DNA from 3 places in the Janthinobacterium sp. GW823-FHT06H09 genome. Region 2 is predicted to be linked to each of the others. Evidence: predicted binding sites of a transcription regulator. Region 2 holds the regulator's gene; each other region holds the start of a gene.
What was found. Region 2 encodes FliA, which starts transcription of late flagellar genes. Its sites were predicted from a motif close to CTAAAGTTTNNNNNNNNNNNGCCGNTA; they were not measured.
Positions count from the first base shown of each region.

Region 1: the regulator FliA is predicted to act here: its motif matches at 2,379-2,405, upstream of AC1Q6X_RS08615 (DUF5610 domain-containing protein).
Region 3: the regulator FliA is predicted to act here: its motif matches at 1,947-1,973, upstream of AC1Q6X_RS08255 (flagellar protein FliT).

Region 1 is NZ_JBXAHC010000004.1:324,209-330,384, reverse strand. It holds gene pyrF (orotidine-5'-phosphate decarboxylase) at 1-748, shown strand, start outside; gene sbcB (exodeoxyribonuclease I) at 870-2,318, opposite strand; gene AC1Q6X_RS08615 (DUF5610 domain-containing protein) at 2,477-3,109, shown strand; gene AC1Q6X_RS08610 (GGDEF domain-containing protein) at 3,111-4,076, opposite strand; gene AC1Q6X_RS08605 (HPF/RaiA family ribosome-associated protein) at 4,338-4,715, opposite strand; gene AC1Q6X_RS08600 (DUF1345 domain-containing protein) at 4,917-5,582, opposite strand; gene AC1Q6X_RS08595 (MFS transporter) at 5,621-6,176, opposite strand, start outside.
Region 2 is NZ_JBXAHC010000011.1:163,350-169,525, forward strand. It holds gene AC1Q6X_RS20095 (flagella synthesis protein FlgN) at 1-84, shown strand, start outside; gene AC1Q6X_RS20100 (FxDxF family PEP-CTERM protein) at 513-1,076, shown strand; gene AC1Q6X_RS20105 (hypothetical protein) at 1,194-2,051, opposite strand; gene AC1Q6X_RS20110 (translation initiation factor Sui1) at 2,123-2,485, opposite strand; gene motD (flagellar motor protein MotD) at 2,557-3,345, opposite strand; gene AC1Q6X_RS20120 (flagellar motor protein) at 3,351-4,097, opposite strand; gene AC1Q6X_RS20125 (RNA polymerase sigma factor FliA) at 4,079-4,810, opposite strand; gene AC1Q6X_RS20130 (MinD/ParA family ATP-binding protein) at 4,856-5,719, opposite strand; gene flhF (flagellar biosynthesis GTPase FlhF) at 5,712-6,176, opposite strand, start outside.
Region 3 is NZ_JBXAHC010000004.1:249,766-255,941, reverse strand. It holds gene AC1Q6X_RS08260 (type IV pilus assembly protein FimV) at 71-1,189, shown strand; gene AC1Q6X_RS08255 (flagellar protein FliT) at 1,607-1,903, opposite strand; gene AC1Q6X_RS08250 (HDOD domain-containing protein) at 2,081-2,908, opposite strand; gene AC1Q6X_RS08245 (M13 family metallopeptidase) at 3,064-5,133, shown strand; gene AC1Q6X_RS08240 (class I SAM-dependent methyltransferase) at 5,200-5,835, shown strand; gene AC1Q6X_RS08235 (CsbD family protein) at 6,010-6,176, shown strand, end outside.

The sequences.
Region 1 (6,176 bases), on a different contig from region 2:
GGCGAAACTGCCGGCCGAGCTGCGCGACTTGCCCGATGGAATCACCACCTTTTGCACGCGCATCATCGATGCCACGGCCGACCTGGCCTGCGCCTTCAAGCCGCAGATCGCCTATTTTGCCGCACTGGGCGCGGAAAAGCAGCTGGAAGACATCTGCCGCTACGTGCGCGAAAATTACCCGCACATCCCGCTGATCCTCGACGCGAAACGGGGCGACATCGGCGCCACGGCCACGCAATACGCGCGCGAAGCGTTCGAGCGCTACGGCGCCGACGCCGTCACCGTGAACCCCTACATGGGCGAGGACTCGCTCGATCCCTACCTGGCGTGGAAAGACCGCGGCGTGATCATCCTGTGCCGCACCTCGAACCCGGGCGGCTCGGACCTGCAATTCCTCGACACGGACGGCGAACCGCTGTACCAGCGCGTGGCGCGCCTGGTGGCCGAAAAATGGAACAAGAATGGCCAGTGCGCGCTCGTCGTCGGCGCCACCTTCCCTGAAGAACTGGCGCAAGTGCGCGCCATCGTGGGCGACATGCCGCTGCTGGTACCCGGCATCGGTGCCCAGGGCGGCGACATCGCCGCCACCGTCGGCGCTGGCCAGACGGCGAACGGCATGGGCATGATGATCAGCTCCTCGCGCGCCATCATCTACGCCACGCCGCAGGACGGCGAAGACTGGGCCGACGCGGCGCGCCGCGTGGCGATCGAAACGCGCGATGCGATCAATCAACACCGCGCAGCGTAGGTCGGATTAGCGGCGACGCCGCGTAATCCGACACCACCTCGCTCGGGCCAACTATGTTGTCGGATTACGCTCTACGAGCTAATCCGACCTACGGCTAATCCGCCCTACCCGGCCTGGTTCTTCAGTCGCGCATGGGCGCCACCATCTCCGCGTAATCGTACAGCTCGCCCAGAATCTCTTCCCCCCGCTCATCGACGGACTCCGACAGCACGTCGATCTCCGTAAACAGCATCTCGATGGTACGGGCGCCGCCGTCGCCGTCGAATAATCGGGCGGCGCGGTGCTGTTCCCAGCGCAGGCTTTCCGCCTCGCTCAGGGTTTGCGGGAAATTGCGGGCACGGTAGCGGAACAGCAATTCCTGCAGGCGCTCGTCGGCAAACGAGGGGCGGGCCGTGGCCAGCTTGGCCGGCGTTTCGCGGCGCAAGGATTCGAGCAGGCGGCGGTCGTCGTTGCTGACGAAACCGTTGTACAAATCCTCATCCACGTCCAGCGCGGCAGCCGCACCCGGACGCTGGAACACTTCGGCCCAGATGGCGTCCATGTTCGGCGCCGCGGCGGCCAGCTGGGCGTTGATCTTCGCCGCATCGACGTCGATGCCCCATTGCGCGGCCATGGCCGGCGACAAGGTCTTTAAATTGCCGACCAGCATGGGCGACTTGTTCAGGTGCACGCTTTTCACGGGCAGGCGCGTCATCCCTTCGGGCATCGCTTCCTTGCGCGTGAACAAACGCGTGCGGATGGTGTCGGCGTCCAGTTCGAACAGTTCGCGCGGGTCGTAGGCGCAATCCCAGACGAGGATCTCGTTCTTGTTGCTCGGGTGCGTGGCCAGCGGCCAGACGACGCCCAGGCAGCCCCGTTCGGCGGGGAACATGCCCGACACGTGCAGGAAGGGCTGGCGCTCGCCGGCGGCCAGGTGCATGCCCATTTCGCTGGCGACCCTGTCCTTCTTGTGCAGGGCCAGGCAGAACTCGAACAGTTTCGGCTGCTTTTCGCGGATCAATCGCGCCAGGGCGATGGTGGCGCGCACGTCGGACAGCGCATCATGCGCCGCTTCGTGGGCCAGGCCATTGGCCTTGCTCAAGTGTTCCAGTTTGAAACTGGTCTGGCCATCGTCGCGCTTCGGCCATTGAATACCTTCCGGGCGCAGCGCGTGCGTCATGCGCACCACGTCGAGGATGTCCCAGCGGCCGCAATGGTTCTTCCATTCGCGCGCATACGGGTCGATCAGGTTGCGCCAGAACAGGAAGCGCGTGACTTCATCGTCGAAACGGATGGTGTTGTAGCCCACGCCGATCGTGCCCGGTTCCGAAAAGGCCGCTTCGATGGTGGCGGCGAACTGGTGTTCGGGCACGCCCAGCTGCAGACATTGCTGCGGCGTGATGCCCGTGATCAGGCACGATTGCGGATCGGGCAGGAAATCATTTGCAGGCTGGCAATACAACATGATCGGTTCGCCGATCTCGTTGAGTTCGGCATCCGTGCGGATCGCGGCGAACTGGGCCGGGCGGTCGCGGCGCGGCTGGGCGCCAAAGGTTTCGTAGTCGTGCCAAAGAAAGGTCTGGTTAGTCATTGATGGTCGTAACTTAATGTTGCTGAATGGGTTATCCGGGCCGCTAAAAACAAGCCGCCGCTTCAGTTTTCTGAAAACCTGCCGATACTACACGAGAGGATGGTCATCATCGCGTTTCCCGCATGGTGGCATACATTGTCCGTTCAAGGAGGTCTATCGTGTCAATTCCCATCGCCGCAGGCGGCAATTCCACCCCTTCCGTGACTTCCGTCAGTCCGGGCGTTGCCGGCAAGGACGATAAAGTCCAGCAAAAGGACGGCGTCAACGCTGAAATGAGCGTGAATGACCGCAGCAAGCTGCAATTGAACGCGTCCATCATGCAGGCGTCGTTGAACGTGTCCATCGGTTCCGAGAACGAACCGCTGGCGCTGCTGTACAAGACGGCCATCACCAACATCAATGAAGCGCTGAAAGGCCAGTACGGCGACGATGCGATCCAGAACGCGGCGGCGTCGCAGGACAACAGCGCCGAAGCGACGGCGAGCCGCATCGTCTCGCTGTCGACGGGGTTTTTTGACGCGTTCAAGAAACAGAATCCCGGCATGGACGACGATACGGCCCTGACCAAGTTCATGGATACCATCAGCGGCGGCATGGAAAAAGGCTTCAAGGAAGCGCGCGACATCCTGGGCGGCTTGAAAGTGCTGAACGGCGATATCGCCGGCAATATCGACAAGACGTATGAGCTGGTGCAGAAGGGCTATGCGGATTTCATCGCCGCGCACAGCAGCAAGAAGGATGATGCGGCCAAGCCGGATGTTGTCAAGCCGGCCGACAGCAAGGCTGCCTGAGCTACAGCATGACCCGGTTGCGGCCGCCGGCCTTCGCGCGATACAAAGCCGCGTCGGCCGCCGCGATCAGCGCTTCGTCGTCCTGTTCGGCCGCCAGGCTGGCCACGCCGAAGGAACCCGTGATGTGCGGCAGCGCGCTGCGCATATCGGCGAAGATGACGGCTTGCTGCATGCGTTCGCACAAGCGTTCGGCGACCCGCAAGGCCACGTTTTCGCTGGTATCGGGCAAGATCACCATCATTTCCTCGCCACCATAGCGCACGGCAAAATCCGTGGGCCGCAGGGCCGCGCCCAGCACTTGCGCGGCAATGCGCAGCGCCTGGTCGCCCGCCTGGTGGCCGTGCGTGTCGTTGAAACGCTTGAAATGGTCGAGGTCTATCATCACCAGCGACATCGGCGAGCCGCTGGCGTGGGCCGTGACTATCATGGTCGGCAATAAATCGGTGAGCCAGGCGCGGTTGTACAAGCCCGTCAGGCTGTCGACCATCGACATCTGGCGGTAGAACTCGCCCAGCTTCTGCCGGCGGCGCAGCAGGGCGTTGGCGGCGCGGATGCGGAAAGACAGCAGCCGCAGCAGGTTGCGTGCCAGGCCGTTCGATTGTTCGATCAATTCCCAGACGACGGCCGCGTCGATCACCAGCAAGTCGGTTTCTTCCAGGGCGGAAATGGCGGCCAGGTTGCTCGCTTCATCGAGCACCGATTGTTCGCCCACGCTTTCGCCGGGCAAGACCTTGCTGACGGTGCCGTCATCCATGCCCGTGTGGATGTCGGCGGCCACGGCCAGCGAACCGCGCAGGACGATATACAGGCTGGTGCCCTGTGTGTCGGCAATGGCTTCGCCCGCTTCGAGGCGCATGACGGGGCAGGGCGCCAGCATGGCGGCCGTCTGGCTATCCGCCCCATCGCGAAATAGCTGTAAATCGCCGATGTTGCAGCCTGAAGCGCCGAAGTTGCCGATCTGTTCCACAATCACACTTTCAAAAAGCCGGCGCGCGCGAGCAGGGGGCCGGTAGCTTCATGATAGCGTAAAGCGGCCTTGGCTGTAACGGCAAAGGCTTGCTTGGTGTCACTTTCTGTGGGAAATACGACAATTATTTCATTGCCGTGTTAATAAGTTGAAATGCTTGCTGTTCTACTATGGATGTTGTCGCGCAGGAAGGTGGCTCCAGATGTGCAAAGGCAGCCTTGAACGGCTGCCTCAGTCTCTGGAAATCCTGCAGGAGGGGAGTTACTCGGCGGTTTCTTCCGCTTCGGCCGTATCGATCACGGCATTCTTGCCGGTGGCGTGGCGCTTGCTGTCTTGCAGGCGGCCCAGGGCGCTATCGATGGCGCGTTTCAGTTTGTCGGTGGCGCCGGCAACGGATTGATGCACGGTGGCGTTCTGTTCGGTCACGGCAATCGGTTGATAGCCAGCAACGCGTGCTTCCATGACGCAGCGGATATCGTCGGCGCCGCCTTTCGGGCCATTCGTGTCGCTGATATGGACTTCGATGCGGGTCAGGTTGTCGCGGAAGCGGCTCAGTGCGCTTTCAAGTACGGATTGCACATGTTCGTTCAGTCCAGCGGTGTTGGCGATGGTGCTGTCGGTATGAATATTGATTTGCATATGCTTACTCCTGTCAATTCAAAAAAAACCCATCTCAGGCGTGCTGCGGCCTGGTTGCTGCCTCATGCACATGACGTCTGTGCATGGAACTTATCTTACTCCTCTTTCCAGTATTTCAAGAGGGTGCGCACGATTAAGATGAGCTTAACCCTACACCCAGGTCAAGTTTCCTCACGGAATTTTTTCAAGCCGGCGCCAGCTTTATCCATTGATGAGGCCGGCCGCGATATTGATCGACAGCCCCAGCACGACCAGGTTGAAGAAAAAGCTCAGCACGGATTGCCCCAGCACGATCTGCCGCATTAGCCGCGTCTGTACTGAAACGTCCGACGTTTGCACGGCCACGGCGATGGTGAAGGCGAAATACAGAAAATCCCAGTAATCGGGGTTTTGCTCGTCGTCGGGAAACTTCAGGGGGCGTACTGCGGGGTCGGCCTGGTAATACAGGTGGGCATAGTGGAAGCAGAACAGGGTGCCGACGAGGAACCAGGAACCGACCAGTGTCAGGATCGTCAAGCCGTAATGCAGCGCGCGCTCGTCGGGCGCCATGTCTTTCATCGAAGACAGTTGCGAGACGATGGCCACCAGGCTCATCACGGATGCGACGGACAGGGCCGACAGCACCGTGGTGGCCCGCTCATCCTGGCGCGCCGCCATCACCTTGACCTTGTGATGGTTGGCGCGCATCATCATCCAGGCCATCGTCGCCAGGTAGAACCAGACGGCGACATTCCACGCCGTCAGCAAACGCGTCATCTGTTGCCAGGAAGAGGGCAACAGTAGGCCGACCGCCACGCCGATGGCCGTGGCCATGCTCAGGTGGGGGCGGCTGCGGATGAAGCCGTGCAATGGAAGCGTGATTTTCATGGTGCAAGTTCGTCAGTGGCAATAGCGCATCTTAGTCTTTAGTTTGCGGTCGCGTTGGGCGTCCTGGCGGCCGCTTCCTTTTCGTGGTGGGGGAAGCGGTCCATGCGCGACAGCACGGGGAACAGCACGGCCCACACGCCCGTCACGGCCAGGGTGGCGGCGCCCCCGAAGAGCACGGCGCGCACCAGGCCGAACCAGCCGGCCGTCAAGCCCGATTCGAATTCGCCCAGCTCGTTCGAGGCGCCGATGAAGACGGCGTTGACGGCGCTGACACGGCCGCGAATCTCGTCCGGCGTCTCGAACTGCACCAGCAGGTGGCGAATGTAGACGCTGACCATGTCGCCGGCGCCCATCAGGAACAGCGCCGCCAGGGCCAGCGGGAAATAGCTGGTGCTGCCCAGCACCAGGGTGCCCAGGCCGAAGACGGCCACACCGCCGAACATCCAGGCGCCCACCCGGCGCGTGATGGGAAAGAGGGCCAGTGCGATCGAGCACAGGGCGGCGCCGGCGCCCGGCGCCGTGCGCAGCAGGCCCAGTCCGCTGGGGCCGATATGCAGCACGTCGTGCGCGAGCGCCGGCAGCAGGGCCGTGGCG
Region 2 (6,176 bases):
CCCACTGCCCAAAGCGGCAATTTCTACGGCCCCAGCGGCCAACCGATGGCAAACACGGCCAGCCGGCGCGTCGTCATCGGCTAAGCGCCTCCCGTCTTCCCCCAGCGCAGGCAACAGCAGCGACAAGTACAGCAATAAGCCATTGCTGCACGCCTGACGCCGTCCCGAACAGCGGCCCCATATCACGACCATCCTGCACATCACCGCCGCGCCGCCCCTCCAGGGAGGCTGCGGCGGAGCCGGCATGCCCGCACTCCCGCCACAACGCCGCACACAGAAACAACAGCGCCCCCCCCTTCACGCCCACACATTTGAGCACGCTCAAACTTGAGGGGAATGATGACTATATGCTAATCCCTAGCATACGCCGCACCAATACATGGTGGGACTTTCCTCGCCGACACGAACATCATTCCCGCAGGCATAGCTAATCCATTGCACGCGTCCGGCTTGCGCTTTTGCGCTGCGCCATGACGCACACCACTTCAACTGCAAGTACACAGGAGCATGATATGAACTCTCTCTCAGTAACCAAGGCTGGCGCGGCGCTGCTGCTCGGCTGCACCCTGCTGGCGCCAGCCGCGCAGGCCGAGACGCAAGCCGTGTTCTACAACCATCTCGTATCGACGGCCGTGGTGGCCACGCCGCTGCTGGCGCAAGACACCTTGTTCGTCGACACCTTCACGACGGAGCGCGGCTCGCTGCTGCAAACGACCACGTTTACGGTCGGCAGCGGCGTGCAATCGTTCACGGGCAACGCCGCCTGGCTGGTCACGGGCGCCAGCGAATTCGGTCCCCGCCTGACTGGCGTCAACATTGACTTGTTCGACTCCAGCAACAACCTGGTGCAATCGGATACGTTCACGGGCGTACTGGGCAGCTTCGCCCATTCCACCTTCAACGGCCTGCTGGGACCTGGCACCTATACCCTCGTAGCAAGCGGCCTCGGCGTGCGTGATTCCGTGCTGGACATTTCCATCACCACGGCCGTGCCCGAACCGGAAACCTACGGCATGCTGCTGGCGGGACTGGGTCTGATCGGGTATAGCGTACGGCGCCGCAAGACGGCTGCCTGACCCGCACCCGGCGCCTGCAAGCACTGCCGTAGCTGGCAGACCTGGCGCCGGTGCGGCGACGCCATGCACGGACTGGCCTATGCACGGGCCAGCCTGCGCAGGGGCTGGTCTACGCACTCAACCGTGCGTGTGCCGGCCCGTATGCTGACGGAATTTCGCGGCGATGCCATTCGCCTTGATCAGGGCGGCGGCCTGCTGCTCGGGTGTCAACTCGTTTTGCAGCCAGTGCCAGTAGCTGTCCTGGTAGGGATTCGTGGTGCCGGGCGTGAGGATGTCGTCGTAGACCATGCGCAGGGCCAGCAGGTAGCCATACGCTTGCGGCGCGTCTTTCTGCACCACATCGCCATCGCGCAGGTAGGCCATCATCAGGGTCGACACGCTGGTCAGTTCCGCCTCATCCGCCTGCGCCGTCAGCTGGGCGATGGCTTGCCGCTTCCATGCCTGCACCAGCGGATCATCGGGACGGTTGCGCAGCGCGCTGCGGTCGCCGAACGGACCTTCCGACAGGAACAGGGTAGCCGCGCCCGGTACGCCGCCTTGCGCGGCAGTGGCCAGGTAGCCGAGGCGGTCCTCGCGCTGGCGCTGCGTCAGACCCGCGCACAGCTGCTGCTGGGCGGTTTTTTCTTCCACCGTCATCTCGCGCCCCAACTCGAATTCCATCCCCGGCAAGCGGTTTTCGCGCTGGAAGACGATGCAGTCGTCGATCAGGTTGTAGGCCGCATACGCGTCCTCCGGCTTGCCGCTGGCGCCCAGGCGTTCGAGCCGCTGTGCCAGGGACACGACAACGGGCGCGGCATCGGCGACCGGGGTGGCGTCGATATTCAAATACGACGCCAGGCTGCGTCCCGCCGGCGCGCTGGCGGCAGCGGTGGCGCCAGCGTCCGGCGCGCCGCCATCGGGTGCGGGCCAGTACACGAGCGCCAGCACTGCCGCGATGGCAGCGGCGATGGCAATACCGCTCAGTTTGCTGTTCATATGAGGTCGCGCATAAAAGGAAATGCACGTTACCACAGGCGCACGGCAGCAGGCCGCACGCCTCCGCACGCTCAGCCGCCGGCCTTTTTCGGCTGGTGGCCCAGCTTGGCCAGCGCCGCCATCACCGTTTCGACATGGTCGCCCTGCACTTCGATCACGCCATCCTTGACCGTGCCGCCCGAGCCGCATTGCGTGCGCAGCTGCTTGCCCAGCAGGGCCAGCGCGATGGCGTCCAGCGCCAAGCCCTTGACCACGGTCACGCTCTTGCCGCCGCGGCCCTTGGTCTGGCGCGACACGCGGACCACGCCATCGCCCGCCGGCGCCGTCTTGGCTTGCGCCTTGCACGCGCATTGCGCCAGCGGCTGGCGGCAGGCAGGACACATGCGGCCCGTTTCAGTGGAATAGACGAGACCGCCCAGGGAGCTGCTTTTCATGATGGAGAGATAATAGGGAGAAATAAAAGAAAGATGGGAAAGATGGCCGCGCTTGTAGCAAGCGGCGGCGTTCAGTTGACGGGAACCGGTGCCGGCGCCACAGGCGCCGTCGGCACTTCCGTCACCGTTTCCGGGATGCCCGAGAGGATCGTCACGGCGACCCGGCGGTTGCGCGCGCGCCCTTCCGGGGTTTCATTGGGCGCCACGGGGATATTGTCGGCGTGGCCCACCGCCGTCAGGCGCGACGCCTGCACGCCGCTGGCGATGAACAGGCGCACCACGGCGCTGGCGCGCGCGGCCGACAATTCCCAGTTCGAGGCAAAATTGGAATTGCTGATCGGCTGCACGTCCGTATGCCCTTCCACCTGCACGTCGTGCGTGTCATCCTTGAGCAGCACGGCGACGGCGCGCAGGGCCTGGTCCGATTCCGCCGTCAGGCGCGCCGCGCCCGGGTCGAACAGCACGCTGGCATTGATTTCCACGCTCACGCCGCGGCTCGTCTGCGTGACCCGCACCTTGCCTTCCTTGACCAGCGGCGCCAAGGTGGAAGTGAGGTCCTGCGCCAGGCGCGTCATGTGTTCGCGCTCGCGGCGGATGGCTTCCGTGCGGCGTTTCAGGGCGGGGTTCGGCAACGGGATCGCCTGCGGCGCTTCCATGATGATGGGCGGCGCGCCCTTTTCCAGGCTGAAGGCCTGGCCGATGGCGTTCTGGAAGACGCGGTACTTGCCTTCGTTGACTTGCGAAATCGCGTACATCACGACGAAGAACGCGAACAGCAAAGTGATGAAGTCGGCATACGAGATCAGCCAGCGGTCCTGGTTGTCCGGTTCCTCGTCATACTTCCTGCGCGCACGCCGCATCATGATCAGTGCTCGTGCAGCAGGCTGGACACGCGCTCTTCGATGATGCGCGTATGGTCGCCCGTGGCGATGTCGTACAGCACGGCGGCCGTGATTTCATACTGCAGCACGCGGCGCGAGACGATGGCCTTGAGCTTGTTCGCCACCGGCAGGAACAGCAGATTGGCCAGGCCCACGCCATAAATCGTGGAAACAAAAGCCACGGCGATGCCGCTGCCCAGTTTGCTCGGGTCGGTGAGGTTTTCCATCACGTGGATCAGGCCCAGCACGGCGCCCAGGATGCCGATGGTGGGCGAATAGCCGGCCGCCGATTCCCACACCTTGACGGCCTGGCGCTCGGCCATTTCGTAGGCGGAAATTTCCACGTCGAGCAGCTGGCGCAGCTTGTCGGGCGCGATGCCGTCGACGATCATGCGCAAGCCCTTGGCGTTGAAGCGGTCGGCCGTGTTTTCCATCAGCCGCTCGAGCGCCAGCGGGCCGTCGCGGCGCGCCGTCAGGCTCCATTGCCCGATATCGCGCGCCAGCGCCGCGCGCGTGTCGGCGGGCGGCAGGAAGACCCAGCGCAGCATTTCCAGGCCGCGGACAAAAGTGCGCAACCGCGTCTGCAGCAGCACGGCGCCGAAGGTGCCGATGATGACGATGGCAAAGGCGGCCGGCTGCAGCAGGGAGGCCATCTTGCCGCCTTCCAGTGCCTGGCCGACCAGCAGGCCCGCCAGCGCCAGCGCCAGCCCGATTACGCTGGACCAGTCCACGCCTGCTCCCTCAAGGTTGCGCGCAGGCGCGCGACGGCCTGGGTATGCAGCTGCGAGACGCGCGATTCGGATACGCCCATCACCGCGCCGATCTCCTTCAGGTTCAGCTCTTCTTCGTAATACAGGCCCATGAGTATTTTCTCGCGTGGTGGCAGCGCGTCGATGGCATCGATCACGGATTGCCGGAAATCGGTATCGAGCAGGGAACGCAAGGGGTCGCTGTCCTCGTCCACGCAGTGGCGGTCGAGGAAGCTGTCATTGCCGTCCGGGTCATGAAAGTCTTCGTAATACACGAGCTGGTGGCCGCCGCCGTCGCCCAGCATTTCCTGGTAGTCGGCCAGCGACATCTTGAGCAGCTTCGCCACTTCCGATTCCGTCGGCGGATGGCCGAGGCGCTGCTGCAAGGTGCTCATCGCCTCCTCGATCTTGCGCATGTTCTGGCGCATGCTGCGCGGCAGCCAGTCGCTGGTGCGCAATTCGTCGAGCATGGCGCCGCGGATGCGCAGCACGGCATACGTCTCGAACTGCGCGCCATGCGTCTCTTCATAGCGGCTAATGGCATCGAGCAGGCCGATCATGCCGGCCTGGATCAGGTCATCGACCTCGACCGAAGGCGGCAATTTCGCCTTCATATGGTGCGCCAGACGCTTCACCAGCGGAATGTGCTCCGTCAGCAAATAGTCCTTGTTCGATTTCCCTTTGACCGTGTACATAGGCTGCTTATTGTTTTCTCATCTTATCTGGTGCTGCGGTTCGATTCAGGCGCTGAACTGGTGCGGGCTCCCCGTCTGGTACAAGGTGCCGCCAAGCACCGGCGCCGCCGAACGGGCCAGCCGCTCGGCCAGTCCGCGAAACGCCACCGAGGCGCCCGCCAGCGGAAACGCATCGACCACGCTGCGGCCCAGGCGCGCCGCGCGGTGCAGATATTCATCGGCAGGCACCGACCCCATCGAGGTCAGCTTCACGGCCAGGTAGCGGCTCGCCGCCTGTGCCATATTATCGTATACCACTTTTGCCTCGGATTCGGAAGCGCCCGTGACGAGAATGCCGAACGGACGGCGTCCCAGTTCCTGGCTCAGGCGCTTGATCAGGCAGTACGCCGCCTTGATCGAGGTGGCGCTGGTCGACACTTGCACCACGATATCCGACGAGGCCATCAAGGGCACGGGGAAGCAATCGCCCTCGTCGGCCACGACGCCGTCGACCAGCACGATGCCGCTCTGGCGCGCCAGCACCTCGAAAGTCTTGCCCAGGCGGCGCAATTCGTCCTCGCCCGCATAGTCCATGCTGTCCATCAGGTGGTTGCGCGCGCCCAGGCTGGCCACGCCGAAGCCTTGCGGCACCTGGTGGATGACCTGGTTCAGGCCGCACTGCTGGCGCGCCACGTCGCGCAGGCTGGCGCCGTGCGCCAGTCCCAGCCGTGCAGCCACGCCATCGCTGCCGCCGCTGGCGTCAAGCAGCAGCACGTCATTGCCGCCATAGGCGAGCGAAGCGCCCAGGTTGACCAGCATGGCGCCCTTGTCGTCCTGCGGCGTGGCCGAGAGGAACGTCATGACGCGCGGCTGCGGGCCGGCCAGCATGCGGCGCAAGCCTTCGGCCTGGTCGAAATCGAAATTAGCCAAGGTGCACCCCGCGCGCTTCATTGTTGCGGGCGGCCGCCTGCGCCATCAGGAGCGGCAGTTCGGCGTCGGAAAACTGCGTGGCCGCCGAGTCGCGCTTGAGCTTGAAGGCGCGGTCGATCAGGTAGCCGCGGTCGGCCAGGTACAGGTCTTCCGGCACGCGCTGGCCGTTCGACACATAAAACAGGTTCAGCTTCTGGCGGATCACCACGTCGAGCACGTTGCCGATCGACGCCGCTTCATCGAGCTTGGTCATGATGCAGCCGGCCAGGCCGCTGCCCTGGTAGGCGCGCACTACTTCGTTCAACGTTTCCTGCGTCGCCGTGGAGTTCAGGCACAGCAAACGCTTCACGTCGGCGCCGGCGCCCGACAGCATGGCCACCTGTTCCGTCACCATCTGGTCGCGCTGGCTCACGCCCACGGTATCGATCAGCACCGTGTGCTTGTTCTTGAGTTCCTT
Region 3 (6,176 bases), on a different contig from region 2:
TTTTGCGATTTCCTGCCGTTAAAGACAGGCGAGCCCCCATTATTTATCCTGTTATCAAAGCGATCAGTCCATGCAGAGCAGCATCCTTCCCCGTTGGTCTTTGATCGCGTGCGCCGCCGCCAGCCTGGCCTTGCCGCCCGTCATGGCGGCCGAACTGGGCGACATGGCCGTCCTGTCGCACGTGGGCCAGCCTTTGCTGGCCGAGCTCGAACTGACGGCCCTGGCGCCCGAGGAGGCCAATGGCGTGACCGTGCGCCTGGCTTCGCCCGATGTGTACCGCGGTGGCGGCATCGGCATGGATCCTGCCCTGCAAACCTTGACGATCAGTCCGTTTGAGCGCGGTGGACGCCATTATGTGCGCGTGGCCACGCGGCAAGCGATCCAGGCGGGGCATGTGCACCTGTATTTATTGCTGGGCAATGGCAGTGGCGCCGTCGTGCGCCTGGGCACCTTGTGGCTGACGCCGGCGCCGCCCGCCGCCGTACCCGCCAGTGCGCCAGTCCGGCCAGCTATTCCGTTGCCCGCGCCGGTCTCCACGCCTGTGCCGTTGCCACGCGCCGTATCCGTCACGCCGTCGCCCGACGCCGCCGCGCTGGCGGCCCGCGCGCGGGCCGAGGGCCTCGTGCGTCCGGCGCGCGTGTTCGTGCCGCCGCCCGCCGCACCCAAACTGGCCGCCCCCGCGCTGCCGCGCCGTGCCACGGCGCCCGTGGCCGCCTGCGCGTCGCAGGCGGAGACGGGGCAGGCGGCAGCGTGCGTGGGGCTGGACGAGAAAAATACGGCCCTGACTGAAAAGCTGGGCGAACTGGAAGGCAAGATCGGCGTCTTGCAAAAGGCGCTGGCCCTGCCTGCAGCCGCCGTGCCGCCCGCCGCCGCGCCGGCCGTGGTGGAAGCGCCCCATGCGAAACCGAAACCCCTGCACGCGGCGCCGGCTGCCGACAAGGAAAAGAAATCGGGCGGCATGCTGTGGCTCGGTATCGGCACCCTGGTCTTCCTGCTGCTGACGGCGCTCATCGTGTACATCGTGCGCAAGCGCAGGCAAGCGGCGGGTCCGGGCGCACCGTCGAAATACTGGGTCTTGCTGCGCAAGCCGTTCGGCCGCAGGAAGAAGGATGTGCCCGTCTTGACGGAAGCGGTGGAAGAAGGGGCGGCGGCCGAACCGGAAGCGGAACCGGAGCCGTTCTCGCGTTAATGCGGCCGCAAGGCCGCCCACAATTTGATATAAAAAAAGATATTGAAAAAATACATGGAAACGCTTGCCAAGCACGTTGCCTGTTTCTTAAAGATGGTGCTATGATGAATTCAGTGGACTTGCTCTACGACAAAACAGCCCCAGCCTGGCGCAGTCACCAACGATAGTGTGGCGCGGCAAACCAGGTGTAGCGTTGCATAAACGCCTGGGTCTGGAAGCGGTTCGCGATGCCGACGATGTGCTCGCGAACGCCGGATGCAACCGGCAGCGAGGCGACGCCAGGAGATACCTGGGGCTCGCCTTCCAAATTCCCCCGCCTTGCCTTTTTGAGCGCCGCAGATGGCGCTCCCTCGCATGGCGGCAGACGTAAAAAAAGCACCCGCGGGTGCTTTTGTCGTTTCTGGCGCGGCAAGCTTCTTACATGCGGGCGCGCGAGCCAGGCATGGCGTTCGACAGCTGGGTCATCCACGGTTCCGTGATGGCGCGGATTTCGCGGTCATTGGCCAGGATTTGCTTGAGCAAGTCGATCTTGCGCAGGCGCGAGGCGCCGGCCAGGGCAGGCGCCTTGCCCGTCATGGTCGCGCTGGCGGCGCTGGCGCACTGGTTTTCCAGGGTATCCAAGCCATCCCAGTCGCTCGAACGTGCGGCCACGACCATTTGATTGGTCATTCCTGCAATATTTTCATACATCGAGAGAACGTCGTTGGAGGTCATGAGCACACCCGTAACTAGTGAATGGATTACCGCTTGTCTAGATTAACGGCGGGTCCAACGGGAACTTGAGGGTGTTTTTGAAAAAAAAGTGAAAATAATTTGGATGTTTTTTGCGGGCAGCCGGCATGCCCGCAAACCCGCATGCCTGCTCGGTTGGCGATGCGGGCAACGGCCAGCTTACTTGACGAGTTCTTCCAGGCCCGCGCTCAGTTCGGCAAGCGGCGGCATCCTGTCGACCAGCACGGAGGGCGGCAAACCGAGCGCTTCGGCCACCGCGTTGGGATAGCAGGCGATGATTTCTTCATTGCTCAGCTGGTTTTCATCGATGCGCGCGCGCCAGGCGGCCAGGTGGATGATGGCGGCCAGGCGGTTCAACGGCGCCTTGGCCAGCGGAGCGGGAAAGGCGGCGATGGCCTCGGCAAAGGCGGGAGGAAACTTCCAGCGGCGCGCCAGTTCGGCGCCCACCTGCGCATAATCGTAGCCCAGCGACACCCGCTCCGCGTCGAGCCGGCGCGCGTCGAGCGGCGGGGCGATCTTGTCGAGCTGCATTGCTTGCTCGGGCATGGCGGCATGGATCACCAGTTGTCCGATCGCATGCATCATGCCGATGGTGAAAGCCAGATCCTGGTTGTCGCCCGTCTGCTTCGCGATCCAGCGGGCAGATACGGCGCTGTGCAGGCTGTAGCGCCAGAACTGCGGCAAATTCAGGCCCGGCACGGCTTTGAAACCGCTGACGAGGCCCGAGCTGATGACGAGGGTGCGCACGGTCACAAAACCGAGCATCAGCACGGCATCTTCCACCGTGCCGATGCTGCGCGACACATGGTAATAGGCCGAGTTGGCCAGCCGCAGCAGCTTGGCGCTCAAGGCCGGGTCCGCTCCCAGCTTGCGCGCGATGTCTTCGGTGGCGATGGCGGGGTTGTCGAAACTGCGCACCAGTTCATCGACGATCTTCGGGGCGGCAGGCAGGGCGTGGGGATGCTGGAACAGCGCTTCCAGTTGCATGGCAATCTCCTTGGCGTTCGTGCGGTACGGGATGCGGTCGTGCCACTATATGCCGATTTTTTGTCCGCATGCAAAAAAGTTAGGGGACGCTTTTTCGCCCCAAAAAGGCAGGATTTTCAGGTTATGATTTTAGCTATTACATCGAAAGGATCGCCATGCACGGTTTGCGTTTTTCCTGGTCCCGGACGCCAGTCCAGGCCGCCATCATCCTCGCCCTGGCCGGCGTTTCGCTGACCAGCTTGCCTGCCCGGGCGCATGGCCAGCAAGGGGCCGCCAGCGCCGCCGCCCCCGCTGCCGCGAAGGCCTTGCCCGGCGACGATTTCTACGATTACGTGAATGGGGACTGGCTGCGGAGCACGGAAATTCCCGCCGACCGCAGCAGCTGGGGCTCGTTCGCCATCCTCGCCAACGCCACCAACGAGCGCATCATCGGCCTCGTCGAAGGTCTGGCGGCGGCGCCGCAGGCGGATGCATCGGCGCGCCAGGTCAGCGATTTTTACCGCTCCTGGATGGATGAAGCGGCTATCGAAGCGAAAGGCTGGGCGCCGATCAAGCCGCTGCTCAAGAAGATCGACGGCATACGCGACCAGGCAGGGCTGGCCCGCGCGCTGGGCGAGAGCCTGCGCGCCGACGTCGACCCGCTCAACGCCACCAATTTTTATACGGAAAACCTGTTCGGCCTGTGGGTCGCGCAAGACTTGAACGACACCACGCGCAATGTGGCCTACCTGCTGCAGGGCGGGCTGGGCTTGCCCGACCGCGCGTTCTACCAGAGCGACAGCGCGCGCATGCAGGGCTTGCGCGCGGGCTACCAGGCGCATATTGCCGCCATGCTCAAGCAGGCCGGCTACCGCGATGCGCCGGCCCGCGCCGCGCGCGTGTTTGCGCTGGAACAGCAAATTGCCGCAAGTCACGCCAGCCGCGAGGATTCGGCCGATGTCGCCAAGGGCAATAATGCCTGGCGCGCCGCCGACTTCGCCAGCAAGGCGCCTGGCCTGGACTGGAAAGCCTTCTTCGAAGCGGCAGGGCTGGGCCGGCAGAACGATTTCATCGTCTGGCATCCGACGGCCATGACGGGCAGCGCCGCGCTGGTGGCGAGCGTGCCGCTGGCCACGTGGAAAGATTTCCTCGCCTTCCACGCGATCAATCACTTCAGCACGGTCTTGCCGAAGGCGGCGGCCGAACAGCGCTTCGCCTTCTATGGCAGCGCCCTGAGCGGCACGCCGCAGCAGTCGCTGCGCAGCAAGCGGGCGCTGGCCGCGACGAATGCGGCCCTGAGCGACGCCGTCGGCAAGCTGTACGTGGAACGCTATTTCCCGCCGGAATCGAAAGCCCGCGTGCAAGATATGGTGACGAATATCGTCGCCGCCTTCTCGCGCCGCATCGACAAGCTGGACTGGATGGCGCCGGCCACCAAGGCGCAGGCGCAAGAAAAACTCAAGACTCTGTACGTGGGCGTGGGCTACCCCGAACAGTGGGAAAGCTATGCGGGCTTGCGCGTGGTGCGCGGCGATGCGCTGGGCAATGTGCAGCGGGCGGAGCAGTTCCATTACCGGCAGGAGCTGGCCAAGCTGGGCCAGTCGCCCGACCGCAAGGCCTGGGCCATGCCGGCGCAGCTGGTCAATGCCGTCAACTTGCCGCTGCAAAATGCGCTGAACTTTCCGGCCGCCATCCTGCAGCCGCCATTCTTCGACCCGCAAGCATCCGATGCGGTCAACTATGGCGGCATCGGCGCGACCATCGGCCACGAAATCAGCCACAGCTTCGACGATCAGGGCGCGCAGTTCGACGCCCAGGGCAAGCTGCGCGACTGGTGGACGCCAGCGGACCTGGCGCATTTCCAGGCGGCATCCAAGCAATTGGTGGAACAATTCGCCGCCTACAAACCGTTCCCCGACCTGGCCGTGAATGGCCAGCTGACCCTGAGCGAAAACCTGGCCGACCTGGCCGGCGTGGCAGCGGCCTATGACGCGTTCACCCTGTCGCAGCAGGGCAAGCCGGCGCAGCCGGGGGCGGACCGCGAGTTCTTCGTCGGCTATGGCGTCAGCTGGCGCAGCAAGGCGCGCGAAGCGGCGGCGCGCCAGCAAATCCTCACGGATGGCCATGCGCCGGCGCAATACCGCGCCGCCACCGTGCGCAACCTCGACGCCTGGTATCCGGCCTTCGACGTCAAGCCGGGGCAGCAGCTGTACCTGGCGCCGGAACAGCGCGTGCGCGTCTGGTAGGCATAAGCGGTGCCGGCGCGCAGCGCGCCGGCACCGTAAAATGGCGTGATTACTGATTGGAGCGCCATGAAGCCGACCCCACCGCAAGATCCCATCCACGCCATCACGGGCCGCACTCTGGCCCATTACGACGCCAGCGCCGAGCAGTTTTTCGAAGGCACGCGCGATCACGACGTCAGCCAGAACATCGCCGCGCTGCTGAACGCCATCGGCAAGCCCGCGCCGCTGGCCATCCTCGACCTCGGTTGCGGCCCCGGCCGCGACCTGAAGGCGTTCACGGCCCTGGGGCACCACGCGACGGGCGTCGACGGCTGCTCCCGTTTCGTCGGGATGGCGCGCGCCTACAGCGGCTGCACCGTGTGGCAGCAGGATTTCGTCGACCTCGACCTGCCCGCCGCACACTTCGACGGCGTGTTCGCCAATGCCGTGCTGTTCCACGTGCCCAGCGCCGCCTTGCCCGGCGTGCTGCGCGCTTTGTACGCGTGCCTGAAACCGGGCGGCGTGCTGTTCAGCTCGAACCCGCGCGGGCAGAACGAGGAAGGCTGGAACGGCGCGCGCTATGGCAGCTACCACGACGAAGCGACATGGGCCGCCTACGTGCAGGCGGCCGGTTTTACCCTGGTCGAGCAATACTACCGTCCGCCCGGCTTGCCGCGCGAACAGCAGCCGTGGCTGGCCACCGTGTGGCGTAAGCCAGCCTGATGGACGCATTTTGTATGAATTTGGGCATGTGTTAGGAACCGTACATAGTTTTTGCGGCCTCGGGCGTACTATGGATACATCGACACGCAGCAAGCAGTTTGCAACGGCGTGTGAGCCGCAGTACCGGCCCTTTGGGCTGGACAACAGATGTACCAACTACAGTGAGGATTTATCATGAACAAAGATCAAGTCGAAGGTAAACTGAAGGAAGTCGGCGGTAAAATCCAGGAAGCCGCTGGCAAAGTCGTCGGCAGCGAAGAACAGCAAGCCAAGGGCCTGGCAAACCAGGTCGAAGGCAAAGTGCAGAAGAAAGTTGGCGACGTCAAGGATGCAGTCGAAAC